4 regions of the Alteromonas sp. 4NH20-0056 genome follow, and region 2 is predicted to be linked to each of the others. Evidence: predicted binding sites of a transcription regulator. Region 2 holds the regulator's gene; each other region holds the start of a gene.

The links. The regulator MetJ, encoded in region 2, represses methionine synthesis genes. The targets are predictions, from matches to a motif close to TAGACGTCTAGACGTCTA.
Region 1: the regulator MetJ is predicted to act here: its motif matches at 2,397-2,414, upstream of metK (methionine adenosyltransferase).
Region 3: the regulator MetJ is predicted to act here: its motif matches at 2,369-2,386, upstream of thrA (bifunctional aspartate kinase/homoserine dehydrogenase I).
Region 4: the regulator MetJ is predicted to act here: its motif matches at 2,031-2,048, upstream of serA (phosphoglycerate dehydrogenase).

Annotation. Positions count from the first base shown of each region.
Region 1 is NZ_BAAJLS010000001.1:594,793-599,310, reverse strand. It holds gene AC27EZ_RS02650 (3'-5' exonuclease) at 1-488, shown strand, start outside; gene AC27EZ_RS02645 (hypothetical protein) at 542-1,012, opposite strand; gene metK (methionine adenosyltransferase) at 1,181-2,326, opposite strand; gene tkt (transketolase) at 2,717-4,518, shown strand, end outside.
Region 2 is NZ_BAAJLS010000009.1:41,178-45,695, reverse strand. It holds gene priA (primosomal protein N') at 1-714, opposite strand, end outside; gene rpmE (50S ribosomal protein L31) at 1,007-1,219, shown strand; gene AC27EZ_RS14560 (hypothetical protein) at 1,288-1,602, opposite strand; gene AC27EZ_RS14555 (malic enzyme-like NAD(P)-binding protein) at 1,968-3,203, shown strand; gene metJ (met regulon transcriptional regulator MetJ) at 3,277-3,603, opposite strand; gene metF (methylenetetrahydrofolate reductase) at 3,753-4,518, shown strand, end outside.
Region 3 is NZ_BAAJLS010000002.1:401,089-405,606, reverse strand. It holds gene AC27EZ_RS05315 (S-(hydroxymethyl)glutathione dehydrogenase/class III alcohol dehydrogenase) at 1-1,124, opposite strand, end outside; gene AC27EZ_RS05310 (LysR family transcriptional regulator) at 1,256-2,131, shown strand; gene thrA (bifunctional aspartate kinase/homoserine dehydrogenase I) at 2,584-4,518, shown strand, end outside.
Region 4 is NZ_BAAJLS010000002.1:298,979-303,496, forward strand. It holds gene AC27EZ_RS04860 (GAF domain-containing hybrid sensor histidine kinase/response regulator) at 1-551, shown strand, start outside; gene AC27EZ_RS04865 (5-formyltetrahydrofolate cyclo-ligase) at 551-1,144, shown strand; gene rpiA (ribose-5-phosphate isomerase RpiA) at 1,332-1,988, shown strand; gene serA (phosphoglycerate dehydrogenase) at 2,125-3,354, shown strand; gene AC27EZ_RS04880 (DUF481 domain-containing protein) at 3,422-4,165, opposite strand; gene AC27EZ_RS04885 (DUF481 domain-containing protein) at 4,341-4,518, opposite strand, start outside.

The DNA.
Region 1 (4,518 bases), on a different contig from region 2:
ACCCCCCTTCCATAATTGATGTGGAAGCCAGTGGATTCGGCGCTAAAAGCTACCCAATTGAAATTGGTGTGGTGCGCTATGATGGTGCAAAGTGGTGTAAACTTATTCGTCCTTTTGACCATTGGGTTCATTGGGATGACAGCGCCGAGGCCTTGCATGGGATAAGCCGTGAAATGCTTAACTCTTACGGTATTCCACCCGCTAATATTTGCTCGGAATTAAATAGTTTTCTTGGAAATACCATGGTTTATAGTGATGGGTGGGTTGTCGACCATCCATGGCTAATCACGCTGTTTTCTGCAGCAGGTGTTGATATGACATTTTCATGTCGAGCGCTGGAATATATTCTCCATGAAAAACAAATGGCGCATTGGCATGCTGTAAAATCTCGTGTTTTAGGAAGTTGCGACGCGAAGCGACATAGAGCAAGTACCGATGCAATGGTAGTGCAACAAGTTTATATGGAAACCCGAGACTTAGTGGACTAACACGGTAAACGATAACGACATATCATATGCTGTTTGAACAGCAATGAGTGATGCTAGAAAAGGTACGACACACCTATCGTAAGTGCGTTGTTGTCATTGTCTAACACTTGACGATATTCATATTCTACCGCCATATTCAAACCCGCAGGGTTACCGATTAGCCAACCTAGCCGTGCTGACGCTCCCACATCTTCAGGTATATAGAACCACTCAGTATATTGATTGTAAGCATTGTCAGTGGTGTTGAACGTCGCATAAACTTGCTGAGGTAACGTCGTCGTCAATGTTCTACTTGCTGTTAGTGAACTTAAAGGCACTGCTTGGGTAGTTGCCCAACTTGTATTTTTGTATGGGACTTCAATATGGCGAGGGTCGAACGATGATTGCAATCGCCATTTTGCGACTTGCTTGCTTTTGAACACAATAGGACCGTAGTGCTGATTCAAATCGGCACTATACGTTGCCCCGATGTTAAGGCAACAGAGAATTGACACCAATGCTACCCAATATAATCGGAATCTCATGATGATTAGTCCTACGAGTGTGTGTTCGGTGTAACTGCGCCCTACAAGTTACGTAACAATGAGCTTGTTATCTTCTTGCGCTTAATTTAAGTGTAGCCGTTAAAACTAAAAAGGCTACTTTATAGCATAGCTAGAAGTAGCCTTTATCAATACGTAGGTATCGGATGTTTAGATTGCTGCGCGCAATGCCTCTGCCTTATCGGTTGCTTCCCATGGGAAGGCTTCACGACCAAAGTGCCCGTAGGCTGCAGTGGCACGATAGATTGGACGTTCCAAATCAAGCATCTTAATTAGTCCGTATGGACGAAGATCAAAGTGTTCACGTACCAGTGCCACAAGAGTTTTCTCATCCACAAGGCCAGTGCCGAACGTATCAATGCTAATTGACGTGGGTTGTGCCACACCGATAGCGTAAGACACTTGAATTTCACAACGCTTTGCTAACCCTGCAGCAACAATATTTTTAGCAACGTAGCGCCCTGCATATGCAGCGCTGCGGTCAACTTTAGAAGGGTCTTTACCTGAAAAAGCCCCTCCACCATGACGAGCCATACCGCCATAGGTATCAACAATAATTTTACGGCCTGTTAAGCCACAGTCACCCATAGGACCGCCAATAACGAATCGTCCTGTTGGGTTAATATGAAATTGCGTATCTTTGTCAATCCACTCGCTCGGAAGCACAGGCTTTATGATTTCTTCCATTACCGCTTCACGGACAGTCGCCGTTGATACCGAGTCGCAATGCTGCGTAGATAGAACAATCGCGTCTATACCGACAGGCTTATCATTTTCATATTTAAACGTAATTTGGCTTTTCGCGTCTGGGCGTAGCCACTCTAACTTACCTGATTTACGCACCTCTGCTTGTTTCTGAACAAGGCGGTGAGAATAGGTAATAGGAGCGGGCATCAGCACATCAGTTTCATCACTCGCGTACCCGAACATTAAGCCTTGGTCACCTGCGCCTTGCTCTTCTAAGCTTTCGCGGTCAACACCTTGATTAATATCTGGCGATTGTTTACCGATCGCGTTCAATACTGCACATGAATCAGCATCAAAGCCCATATCTGAATGCGTGTAGCCAATTTCTTTGACAGTGTTGCGTGTGAGTTCTTCAATATCGACCCATGCCGATGTAGTAACTTCACCACCTACCAATACCATACCGGTTTTTACGTAAGTTTCGCAGGCCACCCGAGCGCGCGGGTCTTGTTCTAGAATAGCATCAAGAACGGCGTCTGAGATCTGATCAGCAATTTTGTCCGGGTGTCCTTCAGATACTGACTCGGATGTGAATAAATGCGTGGCCATAAATGCTCCGTAAGCGTTTATTGTTCAAAATAGTTGGGTATTGTACTAAAACAAGTTATAAATACCAGTCTTTACTTCTAGACGTCTAAAAGTCCTATCGTTACGTTTTGTTGACACAACCAGATCAAAAGTGGGGTTATTTCTGATTGGACAGCGACATTACTTATTATCGTCAATTGAAAGGCGATTTATGCGTGATAAACGAAAAGTCGATACGTGTTTATCACTTTTTACGGTTACTTTCGAGATTGATGTGAAAACCAATTGAACTGAAAGGTGGCATGAGTAAGAATAACGACCACTTTCAAACGTACATAGAAGTAGCGCTTAAACCGGATGCGCGGTCTACCTCCACGCTAACTTTGATACGAAATAAAATCAGGAGATAACATGCCCTCTCGTCGTGAACTAGCTAATGCTATTCGAGCACTCAGTATGGATGCTGTTCAACAAGCCAAGTCAGGTCACCCAGGTGCCCCAATGGGGATGGCTGACATTGCACAAGTGCTTTGGAGTGACTTTTTATCACACAATCCAGCGAACCCTACGTGGGCTAACCGTGATCGCTTTGTGCTTTCTAACGGTCATGGGTCGATGCTGCTGTATTCATTGCTTCACCTTTCAGGCTACGAATTGCCGATTGAAGAGCTTAAAAACTTCCGCCAACTGCACTCAAAAACACCCGGACATCCAGAATACGGTTACGCGCCTGGTGTAGAAACAACGACAGGGCCGCTAGGCCAAGGTATTAGTAACGCAGTAGGTATGGCACTCGCAGAAAAGGTGCTTGCCGCACAGTTTAACCGTGAAGGCCATAATATTGTTGATCACTTCACGTACACCTTCCTTGGCGATGGTTGCCTTATGGAAGGTATATCTCATGAAACATGCTCTCTCGCGGGCACGCTGGGGTTAGGTAAACTTGTCGCTTTTTGGGATGACAACGGTATTTCTATCGACGGTGAAGTGGAAGGGTGGTTTACCGATGATACGCCTGCACGTTTTCGCAGCTATGGCTGGGACGTAATTGAGGGTGTTGATGGTCACGATGCTGACCAGGTTAACGCTGCTATTCAAAAAGCGAAAGCCAACACCTCACAGCCTACGCTGATTTGTTGTAAAACAACCATTGGTTTTGGCTCGCCAAACAAAGAAGGTACAGAGTCTTGTCACGGTGCACCGCTAGGTGAAGATGAGATTATTGCAACTCGTGAAAAGCTAGGTTGGAGCCATGGTGCGTTCGAAATTCCAGACGACATCTATTCACAGTGGGATGCCAAAGAAAAGGGCAGTGCAGCAGAGACCGCCTGGAATGATGCGTTTTCGGCATATGAAGCTGCGTTCCCTGAATTAGCTGCAGAGTTTACACGTCGCGTTAATGGCGAACTCCCAGCCGACTTTAGTGAAAGAGCCGATGCAATTATTGCTGAGCTTCAAGCTAATCCACAAAATATTGCCTCACGTAAAGCTTCACAAAATGCATTGAATGCCTTTGGCCCATTACTTCCTGAACTGCTAGGCGGTTCTGCTGATTTGGCAGGCTCAAACCTGACTATTTGGGATGGCAGCAAAGGCGTTGAAGCAAACGACGCTTCAGGTAACTACATTTACTACGGTGTACGTGAGTTCGGTATGTCAGCCATGATGAATGGCATTGTGTTGCATGGCGGATTTAAAGCCTATGGTGCAACCTTCTTGATGTTCATGGAATATGCGCGTAACGCGGTTCGTATGGCAGCACTTATGAAGCAACCTGCTATTTTTGTTTACACCCATGACTCTATCGGTTTGGGAGAAGATGGTCCAACACACCAACCGGTTGAACAGGTTGTTGCGCTACGTGCTACACCAAACCTAGACAACTGGCGCCCATGTGACCAAGTTGAATCAGCTGTGTCTTGGAAATCAGCCATTGAACGTAGTGACGGCCCTACTACGCTCATTTTCACGCGCCAAGGATTACCTCAGCAAGAGCGCTCTGCAAACCAAGTTGCTGATATTGCCAAAGGTGGTTATGTACTAAAAGACTGCGAAGGTGCGCCTGAGATCATTCTTATTGGTACAGGCTCTGAGGTGCAGCTTGCGGTTGAAGCGGCAGAAACACTGTCTGCCCAAGGTAAAGCAGTACGCGTCGTTTCTATGCCTTCTACCGACGTCTTTGATCGTCAATCAGCAGAGTACCGCGAGCAGGT
Region 2 (4,518 bases):
GGCTTGAAGATAGACTTCGGTTTTTCCGCTGCCGGTTATCCCTTCCAACAAACTCACCGCAAAGTTGTCATGCTGCTGATTGAGTGCCGCAATAGCAACGGATTGCTCAGTATCAGGAGTCGGAGTTTCACTTACCGTCAGCGATGTTAACCACGCCTTTTCTTGTAATACGGGCACCTTTTCTTCGATATACGCTAAGGCTTTATCAATAAGCCCTTTGACCGCAGAGGGCGAATACACTTTACGCGCTTGCGACGCAGGCATACTGCGCTGTAAAAGATGTTCGAAACAGGCCTTTTGTTTAGGGGCCCTAGCGAGCTCAGAGATAAGGGTTTCGTCAGCATCGTCCTGTGCTATCAGCATAGCTTCTGCCGTTAATGTCGCCGCCTCTCCTTTTCTAAGCAGAACCGGCAACATGGTATGCACCACCTCACCGGGGGCATGATGATAATATTGCCAAAGCCATTGCGCCATTTTACGTAATGCACTATCAACGACCGGCGTATCATCAATAACTCGGTTAATTGGCTTAATTTTGGCATTATCGGCATGCTCTGCACTGGCATCGTCATTCAGCGTTTCGACTACGACGCCAATAAGCTCTCGCGGCCCAAACGACACTGACACTCTCACACCTGGCGACAACGCCGCAGAATGCGAATAGGTGAATAATTGCCGTAGCGGAATGGGGACCGCGACTTGAATGAACGCCATTGGTGCTAATTGCCTAGGAAAATAAAAACAAGGGTAATGATCTGGCATTTAGCAAGAATGTCAAACGCAACATCGCGGGAATCTGCACAACATAATCCTCCCTTTGTTATAAACGCAGTGTTACTGGTTATTACACGTACAGAAACTGCTTGATCACTGTCACAGCATCCTATATTATGCGCCGCTCTTTTGCGGCAGGTTGCATATTGCGACCTGCCATTTAATTTAAAGTTGCGTATGGTGTTTAGCTTCGGGCTGAATAGCGATACGGCCTTATCGATGAGGTAATCCAATGAAACCAGGTATCCACCCAGAATACACTGAAATTAAAGCAACATGCTCTTGTGGCAACGTTATGAACATCCGTTCTACACTAGGTAAAGATATCAACCTAGACGTATGTTCAGAATGTCACCCATTCTACACTGGTAAGCAACGTAACGTTGATACTGGTGGTCGTGTTGATCGCTTCAAGAAGCGTTTCGGTGCATTGGGTAAAAAGTAAGCCTAATTACGCGATACGAAAAAAGCGCCTACATGGCGCTTTTTTTATATCTGTTTTATTCGCTCTGATTAATGCTTATTTTGCATGGCAAGAAAGCGCTCCCAGTCACCATCGCATCGGCGTTTACACGCTTCCTCACTTTCAAAGCGCACCTGCTTAATCTTTGCTTTCACACAAGCGCCAGCAAAGTGTATATGCTCGTCCAGCGCGCTATCATGGCCTTTTATCAGTGCATCATTCTTATTTTTTTCAGTATCAAATACCACGGTAATAGCAGGGCTACGCCAATGCCCAACATGAGTTAGCCACGCAAAGCCGACAATTTCCTCTTTTGCCCACTCACATACATCGGTGAGTGCGACTATCAACTGTTTTTCAGACATTCAGCCTTATCCTCTACAACGCTATTCATCATTACTTCACTCACAGTTTCAATACAAATTACGGTATGGAAACAAAAGACAGCATAAATAACATGAATGGCTAATATTATACGTCTTTACTGGTCTTACTAGTTACTGTCACCTACATTGTACTCTTACAGAAGGCTGATCAGATATGTACAGTGTGAAACGCTGTGATAGAGTTGCGAAATAGCGTTTTTGCTACTTCTCACACACACAAAAACACTACGCAATATCGTTGCTCGCTGATGTAGCATTGCCACAATGACAAAAACAAAAAACTGTGACATGGACTTCAGCTATACCGTACCACCTCAACCCTACATCGAAGGATATGTTTACTAATGTCAGACTTTAGACAACGCGCACTAGATTATCATGCTTACCCAACACCCGGAAAAATAAGTGTGGAACTTTCTAAACCTGCTGATGGTGTAGATGACCTTGCCCTAGCATATAGCCCAGGCGTGGCTGAACCAGTAAGAGAAATTGCTGAAGATCCAGATAACGTTTACAAATATACCGCGAAAGGAAATATGGTAGCCGTAATCAGTAATGGTACAGCAATTCTAGGGTTAGGGAATTTAGGTCCAATGGCATCGAAGCCAGTTATGGAAGGGAAAGCCCTTTTATTTAAAAGGTTTGCCGGTCTTGATGCTATCGATATTGAAGTAAAACATAGAACCACGGAAGAGTTCATCAATACGGTTGCCAATATTGCAGACACGTTTGGCGGGATAAACTTAGAAGATATTAAAGCCCCAGAGTGCTTTGAAATTGAGCAAGAATTAATTAAACGCTGTAATATTCCCGTGTTTCATGACGATCAACATGGTACTGCTATTGTTACTGCAGCGGGCATGCTTAATGCGTTAGAGATTCAGGGTAAGAATATCGAAAGCGCGAAAATTGTTTGTTTAGGAGCCGGCGCAGCGGCGGTGGCATGCATGGAGCTGCTAATTAAGTGCGGCGCGCAGCGTGAACGTATTTACATGCTAGATAGAAAAGGGGTTATCCACACACGTCGTGACGACCTTACTGAGCACAAAAAACTGTTCGCAAATAATACTGATAAGCGCACGCTTGAGGATGTCATGGACGGTGCTGACATTTTTGTAGGCGTTTCCGGCCCCGATTTACTTCCACCTGAAACCCTAGCGCTAATGGCAGACAACCCTATCGTATTTGCGTGCTCGAACCCCGACCCCGAAATAAAACCTGAACTGGCTCATGAAGTGCGTTCAGACTTGATCATGGCAACGGGGCGTTCTGACTACCCTAATCAGGTTAATAACGTTTTATGCTTCCCGTTTATTTTTCGCGGCGCATTAGACGTGCGCGCAAGCGCAATCAATGACGAAATGAAAGTGGCTGCGGTTGAAGCCTTGCGAGCAATCACAAAAGAAGAGGTGCCCCAAGAAGTGCTGGCAGCGAGTAAGAGTAACAGCCTTTCTTTTGGTAAGGAGTATATTATCCCTAAGCCAATGGACCCTCGTCTATGTGAACGTATCGCATCGGCGGTATCGAAAGCGGCTATTGAGTCAGGGGTGGCGCGATTAATTACCCCACCTAAAGACTAAGGTCTTTACAGCAAAACTAAAAAAGCGGCCTAGCGCCGCTTTTTTATTGGTTACACATAATCTAGAGTTACGTTTACTCTTCCTGCTCATTTTCCACAGAAATATCAATTCCCATTTCTTCCATGATTCGACGCGCTTCTGCTGGTATTCGGTTGGCGTTATCTTTACGTAAATCTTCATCGTTCGGTAAAGGTTGCCCAGTGAAAGCATGAAGAAATGCTTCGCACAGTAACTCTGAATTCGTTGCATGACGCAAATTATTTATCTGACGACGCGTTCTTTCATCAGTTAAGGCTTTCAATACATTGATAGGAATTGAAACGGTAACTTTCTTTACCTGCTCACTCTTCTTACCGTGCTCTGCATAGGGGTGAATATACTTACCATTCCATTCTGCCATTGTACTAACTCTGTTTGCTTTTATTTATGTTATGAAGGGAAATTCTAAACAAGTTAACGAAAAGGTCAATTGAGCAGTGTAAACCTCTTGACGTCTAGACATATATTATTTAGTTTAGACGTCTAAACGTCCATTACAGAGAATATATCATGGTGTCTTACGCGCAAGGTATCGATGCATTAAACCAATCCTTATCGGAACTAAGGGATATTGATGTTTCATTTGAGTTTTTTCCACCTAAAACTGAAAAAATGGAGCAAACCTTGTGGAAGTCGGTTGAGCGCCTTGCTCCGCTTAAACCTAGCTATATGTCGGTAACCTATGGCGCTAACAGTGGTGAACGTGACCGTACCCATGATGTGGTCAAGCGTATTCAACAGCAAACTGGTGTAGCCGCAGTACCACACCTTACCTGTGTAGATGCCTCTCGTGACGAGCTTAAGCAAATTGCGAAAGATTACTGGGACTCTGGTATACGCAGGATCGTGGCGTTGCGTGGTGACCTGCCACAAGGTGTTAAAGAGACAGAAATGTATGCCTCTGACCTAGTGGCATTGCTTAAAGATGTCGCTGACTTTGACATTTCTGTAGCGGCCTACCCGGAAAAACACCCTGAAGCTCCTAATGCGCAATTTGATTTGCTTAATCTTAAACGCAAAGCTGAAGCGGGAGCGAGTGAAGCGATTACGCAGTTCTTTTTTGATACCAGTGTATTTTTGCGCTTTCGCGATAGAGCTGCGGCAGCAGGTATTGATTTAGATATCGTGCCGGGCATACTGCCTGTCACTAACTACCAAACGTTAGTGAAATTTGCTGGCTTTACCAATGTTCATGTTCCTGGTTTCCTGCACAAAATGTTTGATGGATTAGCCGATGATGATCAGGCAACACGAAACCTTATTGGTGCGAATATTG
Region 3 (4,518 bases), on a different contig from region 2:
CGAATGCTTTCACCTTTGTGCATTAAGTCAAAGGCATCATTAATACCGTCTAACCCCATCGTGTGAGTGATGAACTCTTGCAAGCCAAACTCGCCGTTTAAGTATTGCTCTACTATGCCAGGTAGTTGAGAGCGACCTTTCACACCACCGAAAGCAGAGCCACGCCACACGCGACCGGTAACCAGTTGAAATGGACGTGTAGAAATTTCTTGTCCCGCACCTGCCACACCTATAATGACAGATTCGCCCCATCCCTTGTGGCAGCACTCTAAGGCAGAGCGCATAACATCGACATTCCCAATGCATTCAAATGAATAGTCCACACCACCGTCTGTGATATCAACGATATGTTCTTGAATAGGTTTATCGACGAGCTTAGGGTTAATGAGGTCGGTGGCACCAAGTTGTTTCGCAAGGTCGAATTTACTTTCGTTGATGTCGATTCCAATGATGCGACCTGCGCCTGCCATTCGCGCACCAATAATTGCCGAAAGGCCGATACCACCTAAGCCAAAGATAGCCACGGTGTCGCCTTTTTGTACTTTTGCTGTGTTCAATACCGCGCCCATTCCCGTCGTAACACCACAACCCAATAAGCACACTTCATCAAGTGGGGCAGTCTTGTTTACTTTGGCCAAGGAAATATCTGGTAGAACGGTATATTCAGAAAAGGTAGAGCAACCCATATAGTGATATATGGTTTCGCCATTTTTGGAAAAACGGCTGGTTCCATCTGGCATTAGCCCTTTGCCTTGCGTGGCTCTTACTGCTTGGCACAAGTTCGTTTTACCCGACGTACAGAATTTACATTCACCACACTCAGCGGTATAGAGAGGGATAACATGATCACCGACCGACACACTGGTAACGCCTTCGCCGACCATTTCTACGATACCGCCACCTTCATGGCCCAATACTGATGGGAATACACCCTCTGGATCTTCGCCTGACAGCGTAAACGCGTCAGTGTGACATACGCCAGTAGCAACAATGCGAACCAGTACTTCCCCTTTTTTAGGTAGTTCTACATCAATTTCTTCCATTTTAAGTGGTTCGCCTGGGGCCCAGGCCACGGCAGCTTTTGACTTAATATGGGTTTGCCCTTCACTGATTTGTAATGTCATTTAAAATTCCTGTGGTTGCGATTTTTCTAAGTCGCATAAGTATAGAGAGCGAAAAAGACTAGATAAATGCGCTGTACGTAATTTATTATTACTTATACGTAATAATGAAGTGTGACAAAAAGAGAGTGTTTATGACGTGGGAAGGTATTGTCGAATTTGAAGCTGTGGCGCAAACACGAAGTTTTACCCTTGCGGCTACAAGACTAAACACATCAGGCGCGCAAGTCAGTAGGAAGGTTGCCTCGTTAGAGCGTCGTTTGGGAGTGAAACTTTTTAACCGAACTACACGCAGTGTGTCACTAACTGAAGCCGGCGTATTGTACTACGCGAAAGTTAGTGATGCGCTTTCATTGCTGTCTGATGCTGACAATGCCATGAGTGAACTTCAAAAAGCGCCAACAGGTTTGATTAAAATGACAGTTCCTGTGGCCTATGGAGAGGCGTTCATCGCGCCATTAGTCAATCAATTCTTGCGTCGTTATCCCGATGTTCGTATTGACTGCCAATTTACTAATGACCGAGTCGACATCGTAGAGCAGGGGATTGATGTGGCTATTCGCATTGGTGCGCTAGAAGATTCTACATTAGTGGCCAAAAGGTTAGCGACGAGGCAGTTGTATGTTTGCGGAAGCCCCGACTATTTTCTCAAATACCCGCCACCCTCGACCCCTTTTGAGTTAAAAAATCATCAGTGTTTAATTGGGTCGCAAACGCAATGGCGTTTTCGTACCGATAAAAAAGCAATCAAACTGACAGTGAAAGGACGTGCGCGGTATAACAGTGGTAATGCCTTGCGTGACGCCGCACTTCAAGGCATTGGATTGGTGCAGTTACCCGAGTTTTATGTTCAGAAAAATATAGCCAGTGGAGAATTACTTGAAGTGCTGAGTGAATCAAGAGACGAGCGAGAAGGCGTGTGGGCGCTGTTTCCTGCAAGTAAAAATATGGCATTGCCTGTACGTTCTTTGGTTGATTATCTTGCATCGCAATTAGCTGAGCGTGACTAAAAGTGGTTTTTTAGGGTAAGAAAACAAATAAACTGGTTTGTTGCCGCACTATATGTTCAGCGTGATGACCAGCCTAAACTACATTATTTTAATTCGTACTGGCAGTGTATCCGCGATATCACCACTAGTTCCTTGTTTTTGCGTCTGTTATTACCATAGTGTCTCTATTTATGCAATGTGAAAGCCTCCATGTTGCAATTTATGCAACACAGTGTGGTGAAAACTGCGGTTGACAGATAGACGTCTATACGGCAAATTGAACGCATGAAAAAGATTTTACTGATTGGCACCACCGGCATGATGATTACCACCTTAAATAGGGCGGTCGCTGGCTAGTGCAAATAGCAAAAGACAACGAAAGCCCGCTCATAACGAAAGCGGGCTTTTTTTTACTTACGTTTTTGCGAGCAAAACGACGACAAAAACGTTGATGTAACCTTAAGGAGCAGCACATGAAAGTCTTAAAGTTTGGGGGCTCATCACTTGCCGACGCACCGCGTTATTTGCGCGTAACCGACATTAGCACGGCCACCCACCAAACCGACGGCGCTGCGGTCGTTCTCTCAGCGCCCAAAGGGGTAACCAATGCGTTATCGTTGCTCTGTGAACAAGCCGCTGCGGGTGAAGATTTTGCGCCGTTATTCGACAAATTAACCACCACGGTGACGGGGATAGCGAACGCGCTCAACGAAGCGCTTGATAACTTTCAACATGCTCACGTTATCGATTTTATTGAGTCTCATTTATCGTTACTGAATAAGCATTTAGATGGCATCAAGCTACTTGGTGTGGCACCAGATAACATTGCTGCCGGCATTTTAAGTATCGGTGAATATATTTCTGTGACGTTATTCAGCGCAATCTTGTCGTCTAAAGGGATAAAAAACAGAGTTATCGACCCTGTTGACTATATTCTTGCCGACGGTGAATGCTTAGACAGCATTGCAGATGTTGCCCTTTCTAAAGCGCGATTTACCGACGTTCCTTGCGATGGAAGCGAGCTGCTTATCATGCCGGGTTTTGTTGCTGCAAACGAAGCGGGAGAGAAGGTTACGTTAGGGCGGAACGGTTCTGATTATTCTGCTGCCATCCTTGCAGCCTGTATTAGCGCCGACTGTTGCGAAATTTGGACTGACGTGGATGGTGTTTACAATGCCGATCCTAACCAGGTTGAGGGTGCGGTTTTACTCGATAAACTCACCTATCAAGAGGCGATGGAGCTGTCGTATTTTGGGGCGAAAGTGTTACACCCTAAAACAATAGGCCCGATTGCTCAGCACCATATTCCGTGCTTGATCAGAAATACGCTAAACCCTGCCGCGCCTGGTACGCTCATTAGCAATGAAAAGAGCGAAAAATGGACATCGGTTAAAGGTATCTCCCAGCTTGATAATGTGACGATGTTTAACGTTGCAGGGCCAGGCCTAAAAGGCATGGTAGGCATGGCAAGTCGTGTATTTGAAGTCATGTCTAATGCGAATATTTCGATAAGCCTTATTACACAATCTTCTTCAGAGTATTCCATCAGTTTCTGTATTCAGAACAAAGATGCAAGCCGCGCGCTGAACCTACTTGAAGATGCGTTTGCTCTTGAGTTACAAAATCAATTACTAGATCCCATTGAGGTTAGGCATGAGTTAGCCATAGTGACGTTAGTAGGTGACGGCATGCGTCACACTAAAGGGTTGGCAGCGCGCTTCTTCAATTCCTTAGCCCAGGCTCGTGTTAATAATGTAGCCATTGCACAGGGGTCATCTGAACGCTCCATATCAACGGTGATTGAGAGCAAGCGCGCGAAAAAAGCGGTTAAGGTCATTCACCAGAATTTTTTCTCAAATCGTCACACCATTGATGTTTTTCTGGTTGGGTGTGGCAATGTAGGCACAGAATTACTCAACCAGATAGCAAAACAGCAACCTACACTGCTTCAACGCAACATACAGCTAAGAGTGTACGGTATAGCAAACAGTAAAAAACTGTTGTTGAACAGTCAGGGTATCGATTTAACACAAGAATGGAAGCCGGCCCTAGATGCAGCGGGCGAAGGGTTAACCACCGAGCGACTTCAGCAGTTTGTTAACGACAATAGTCTTGTTAACCCCGTTATTGTCGATTGCACAAGCCACGAAGCAATCGCCAACCAATATGTAGAAATGATGGAAGGCGGCTTTCATGTTGTTACGCCAAACAAAAAAGCCAATACCAGTTCGATGGCCTACTACCACAAACTACGTAAAACGGCGCTATCGACGAATCGCCAGTATCTTTATGAAACCACAGTGGGTGCAGGACTTCCGGTAATCGATAACCTACAGAAACTATTTAGTGCAGGCGATGTATTACATCGGTTTGAAGGCATCTTGTCTGGCAGCTTATCTTACGTTTTT
Region 4 (4,518 bases), on a different contig from region 2:
AATTCGACGGGACTGGCTTAGGGCTGAATATTACAAAACGCCTTGTTGAATTACTCGATGGTACCTTGAAGCTCAAGAGCAAACTGAATGTAGGTACGCAAGTAAGTGTGAGTATTCCCACTGACGTAATAAGCGCACAAGATTATGCAGAAGCCCAAACCCCCTCGTTTATTAATCAACTGCGGGTTAATAAAGAGGCGCAAATTTTGGTTGTTGAAGATCATCATATTAACCAAGTGGTAATTAAAACTGTGTTTGAAAAACTTGGATTTGCGATATCTATCGTGGGCTCCGGAGAAGAGGGCGTGGAGTATGTTAGAACGAACCCAGTCGATTTAGTATTAATGGATTTAAACCTTCCTGGCATTAATGGGATGCAAGCCGCACAACAAATTAACGAAATATCGAAAGATCTTCCGGTTGTGGCGTTAACCGCAGACGTTATTACCGAGCGCTCAATGCTGCTTTCGCAAGGGCTAATCGATGTTCTTACAAAACCGGTCGACAGTGCAGAACTGGTGTTTGTATTAAATAAGTACTTAGCAGTGTAATGCCAGCTCAACACCATAGAAAAACACTAAGAACCCAACTAAGAGCAGCGCGGCGACAGTTATCAGCTTCACAACAAAAGCAGGCCGCTGAAGGCGTATCCTTCCAGCTGTCTCGGTATTTTTCAAACGACAGTCATTTGAAAATGGGAACGTATCTAGCCAACGATGGTGAAGTCGATTTATCATTGTTTGTTGGTAGTACTCAGCAGATATTTTCGTTTTCACTTCCTGTTTTACACCCGGTTTGTAAGGGGCATTTGCTGTTTCTAGAATACGCTTCACATACCCCTTTAATACAAAACAAGTATGGGATTTTAGAGCCCGAGTTAGCCTGTCAACACATTATGCCTACGCACGAACTAGACGTTATTCTTATGCCACTTGTGGGTTTTGATAACGATGGTAATCGACTAGGCATGGGAGGCGGTTATTACGATAGGACGTTGGCGTATACCCGCCATGCGGTTAAAAAGCCCCTGCTAATAGGCGTCGCTCATGATTTACAGCTTGTTGAATGCCTTCCTTATGCATCATGGGACATTCCTCTCAATGCCATCGTCACGCCAACGCGTCTTCATCACTTTTCTGTTTAATACCAGTACGGCAACGCCTGCCCTCATGCAGTAGAGAATTAAAATACGCCTCTATAAAGCACCCTTGTCGCAAGTACGTCACCTATTGTTAATATTACCCGCCGTGATGCGCTATTTTGTAGATATCTGATACACTTCGCTCAACATTGCGAAAATTCGCCACCTGCATCATCAATGGAGCCTCATCATGGATCAAAACGACAAAAAGAAAGCAGTTGCCCGCGCTGCAATAAAGTATGTAGAACAAGACAGCATTGTAGGCGTAGGAACCGGGTCTACCGTCAATTTTTTTATAGATGCCCTTGGTGATATAAAGAACAAAATTGAAGGCGCTGTGTCTAGCTCTGAAGCCTCTACACAGCGTCTGAAGGCGTTAGGTATAGAGGTCTTTGAGCTTAATGAAGTTAGCAACCTCTCTGTCTATATTGATGGCGCAGACGAAGTTACCGAATACAAGCACATGATTAAAGGGGGCGGCGCAGCACTCACCCGCGAAAAAATAGTCGCCGGAGCAGCAAAGACCTTCGTTTGTATTGTTGATGAGAGCAAGCGCGTGCCAGTACTTGGCAAATTTCCGTTACCTGTTGAAGTGATCCCCATGGCCCGCTCTTTTGTGGCAAGAGAACTAGTTAAACTTGGTGGCGACCCTGAATATCGTCAAGGCGTAATCACAGACAATGGCAATGTCATTCTAGACGTTCACAACCTTGAAATTATTAATCCTAGAGAGCTTGAACAAAAAATTAATAACATACCCGGCGTTGTTACCAACGGTATTTTCGCTCTTCGCGGTGCAGACATTGTTCTTTCTGCCACCGATACGGGTGTAGATACATTCGAGTAAATTATTACTTTTAAGTTTGGTCGTTTTCTGTTAATTTTCATTTGGACGTCTAGATGTCCCAACTAACCATGTTATAGCCTGTGCCTTTTAGCAGCCTTCGAAGCTCGGGCACAACACAGCGAGAGATAGCAAATCCATGAGTAAAGTTTCACTTGAGAAGGATAAAATCCGGATTTTGTTGTTAGAAGGTGTGCACCAAAGTGCATTAGAAACACTGAAAAACAACGGTTATACCAATATTGAGTTTTTGAAAACCTCATTGCCTGAAGACGAACTCATTGAAAAGATCAAAGATGCACATTTTGTCGGCATCCGTTCTCGTACTCAAATAACAGAAAATGTAGTTGATGCTGCGAAAAAGTTAGTTGCTATCGGCTGCTTTTGTATTGGTACCAACCAGGTTGACTTGGCTGCCACACAGCGCCGAGGCATTCCTGTATTCAACGCGCCGTTTTCAAATACTCGTTCAGTCGCTGAGCTCGTGTTAGGGCAAATCATTCTGTTACTACGTCAGGTACCTAGTAAAAATGCCAAAGCACATCGCGGCGAATGGGAAAAAACCGCTGTTAGCTCTTATGAAGCCCGTGGAAAAACACTGGGTATTATTGGTTATGGTCACATTGGTACACAGCTAAGTATTTTGGCCGAGCACTTGGGCATGCGCGTTCAATTCTTCGATATCGAAGATAAGCTTGTACTAGGTAATTCAGCGCAAGTGAAATCACTTGAAAAGCTTCTGAACACGTCGGATGTGGTGTCGCTTCACGTACCAGAAACGCCACAAACCCAAGACATGATAGGCCAAAAAGAGTTATCTCAAATGAAGCCTGGCAGTATTCTTATTAATGCCTCTCGCGGTACGGTAGTCGATATTGACGCACTCGCAGCAGCATTAGAATCAGGCCACTTAAACGGTGCAGCAATCGATGTATTCCCTGTCGAGCCAAAGTCGAATACTGAAGAGTTTCATTCGCCACTTCGCAAGTTCGATAACGTCATTTTGACTCCACATGTAGGTGGTAGCACGCAAGAAGCGCAAGAGAACATTGGTATTGAGGTAGCAGGTAAGCTTGCCAAGTACTCAGATAATGGCTCTACGTTGTCAGCTGTTAACTTCCCTGATGTATCGCTACCTGAGAATACTGGCCGTTCACGCTTGTTGCATATTCACAAAAACAAGCCAGGTATCCTTACACAAATAAACAAAGCGTTTGCTGAGAAAGGAATTAACATTGAAGCGCAATACCTTCAAACCAACGCCGAGATAGGCTATGTAGTCGTAGATGTAAAAGAAGATCGAGGCTATGAAGCGCTTGCAGAATTACAACAAATTGAAGGCACAATAAAGACCCGTATCCTTCATTAATTTTTTGTAGATAAATGGCCAAAAAAAACGCTGCAAATGCAGCGTTTTTTTATTACTTAATCGTAGCTTAGAAGAAGTTATACACCAAGCTTACTGATGTTTCAGTATCTAGCTTCTCAATGTCACTCGATACATTCGAGTTATGGTCCATCTTGAAGGAAATACGCATAGAAAGGTTACCACTGATGGTTGCCGTTAACGCACTCTCAGCACGAGATTTTGTATTCTCTGAACCCACTTCCGTACTAACGGTTTGAGTGAACTTCGCCGTATCAGAAATTTTCCACGAATACGCACCTGATGCACGTACGATTGCGCTGTTCTGCTCAACCCCTTCCTGTGTTTCAACAAACGTATAACCCGGACCAATTGAATACTCTAGTGTATGGCGTTTGTTTTGAAGTACTTTTTGGTTCCAACCCGCTGCAACAGTCGCTTGGTAGTCAAAGTTGCTCAAACGGTCATCTTCATAAGATGAGAAAAGGAACAGACGGTAATCTGGGTTATCTAGTTTATAATTCCCCTGAGCAGACGCGAAAAACTTCTGTGCTGACGTAAACTCAACATCTTCTCCATCTGCACCTTCAACCGTTTCACGCTTATAAAGGCCTTCGATAATGTAGTCGTTGCTCCACATTTCAAGTTCTTGGTGCGCATTGATACCTGCGGTTATTGATGTCGTTTCTGTATTACCCGTAGTCGAGATAAAACCAAGCTCACCTTCCATAGTAAACGGTTTAACATCATCTTGTGCGAAAACCGACGTTGAAAATGAAAGCGCGATAAGCGACGCGAGGAGATGTTTAGTCATGAAGCAATCCTGATAAAAAATAGTGTCATCCATTACCGAGCAGGACGCACGTTAAGTATGCAGCGCTGAACGGTATTTACGTAAGGCACGCAGTGTACAGCTATCATTATATCAGTCAACACAGTGCGGTTAAAAAAACACCAAAACTCACTTTATTTACAAAAGGACGTAGCAATTAAAAGAATTGATATACCAATGCAACTGTCGTTTCCGTGCTCAGCGGGTCAACATTATCTGCCGTATCTGAGTTATGATTGAGGATAAAAGAAAGTTTCATGGCTAAACTGCCAAATATATTTGCTGACAACGAGGTTTCAGAGCGAGACTTTGTATTGTCGACGCCCGCTTCAGTA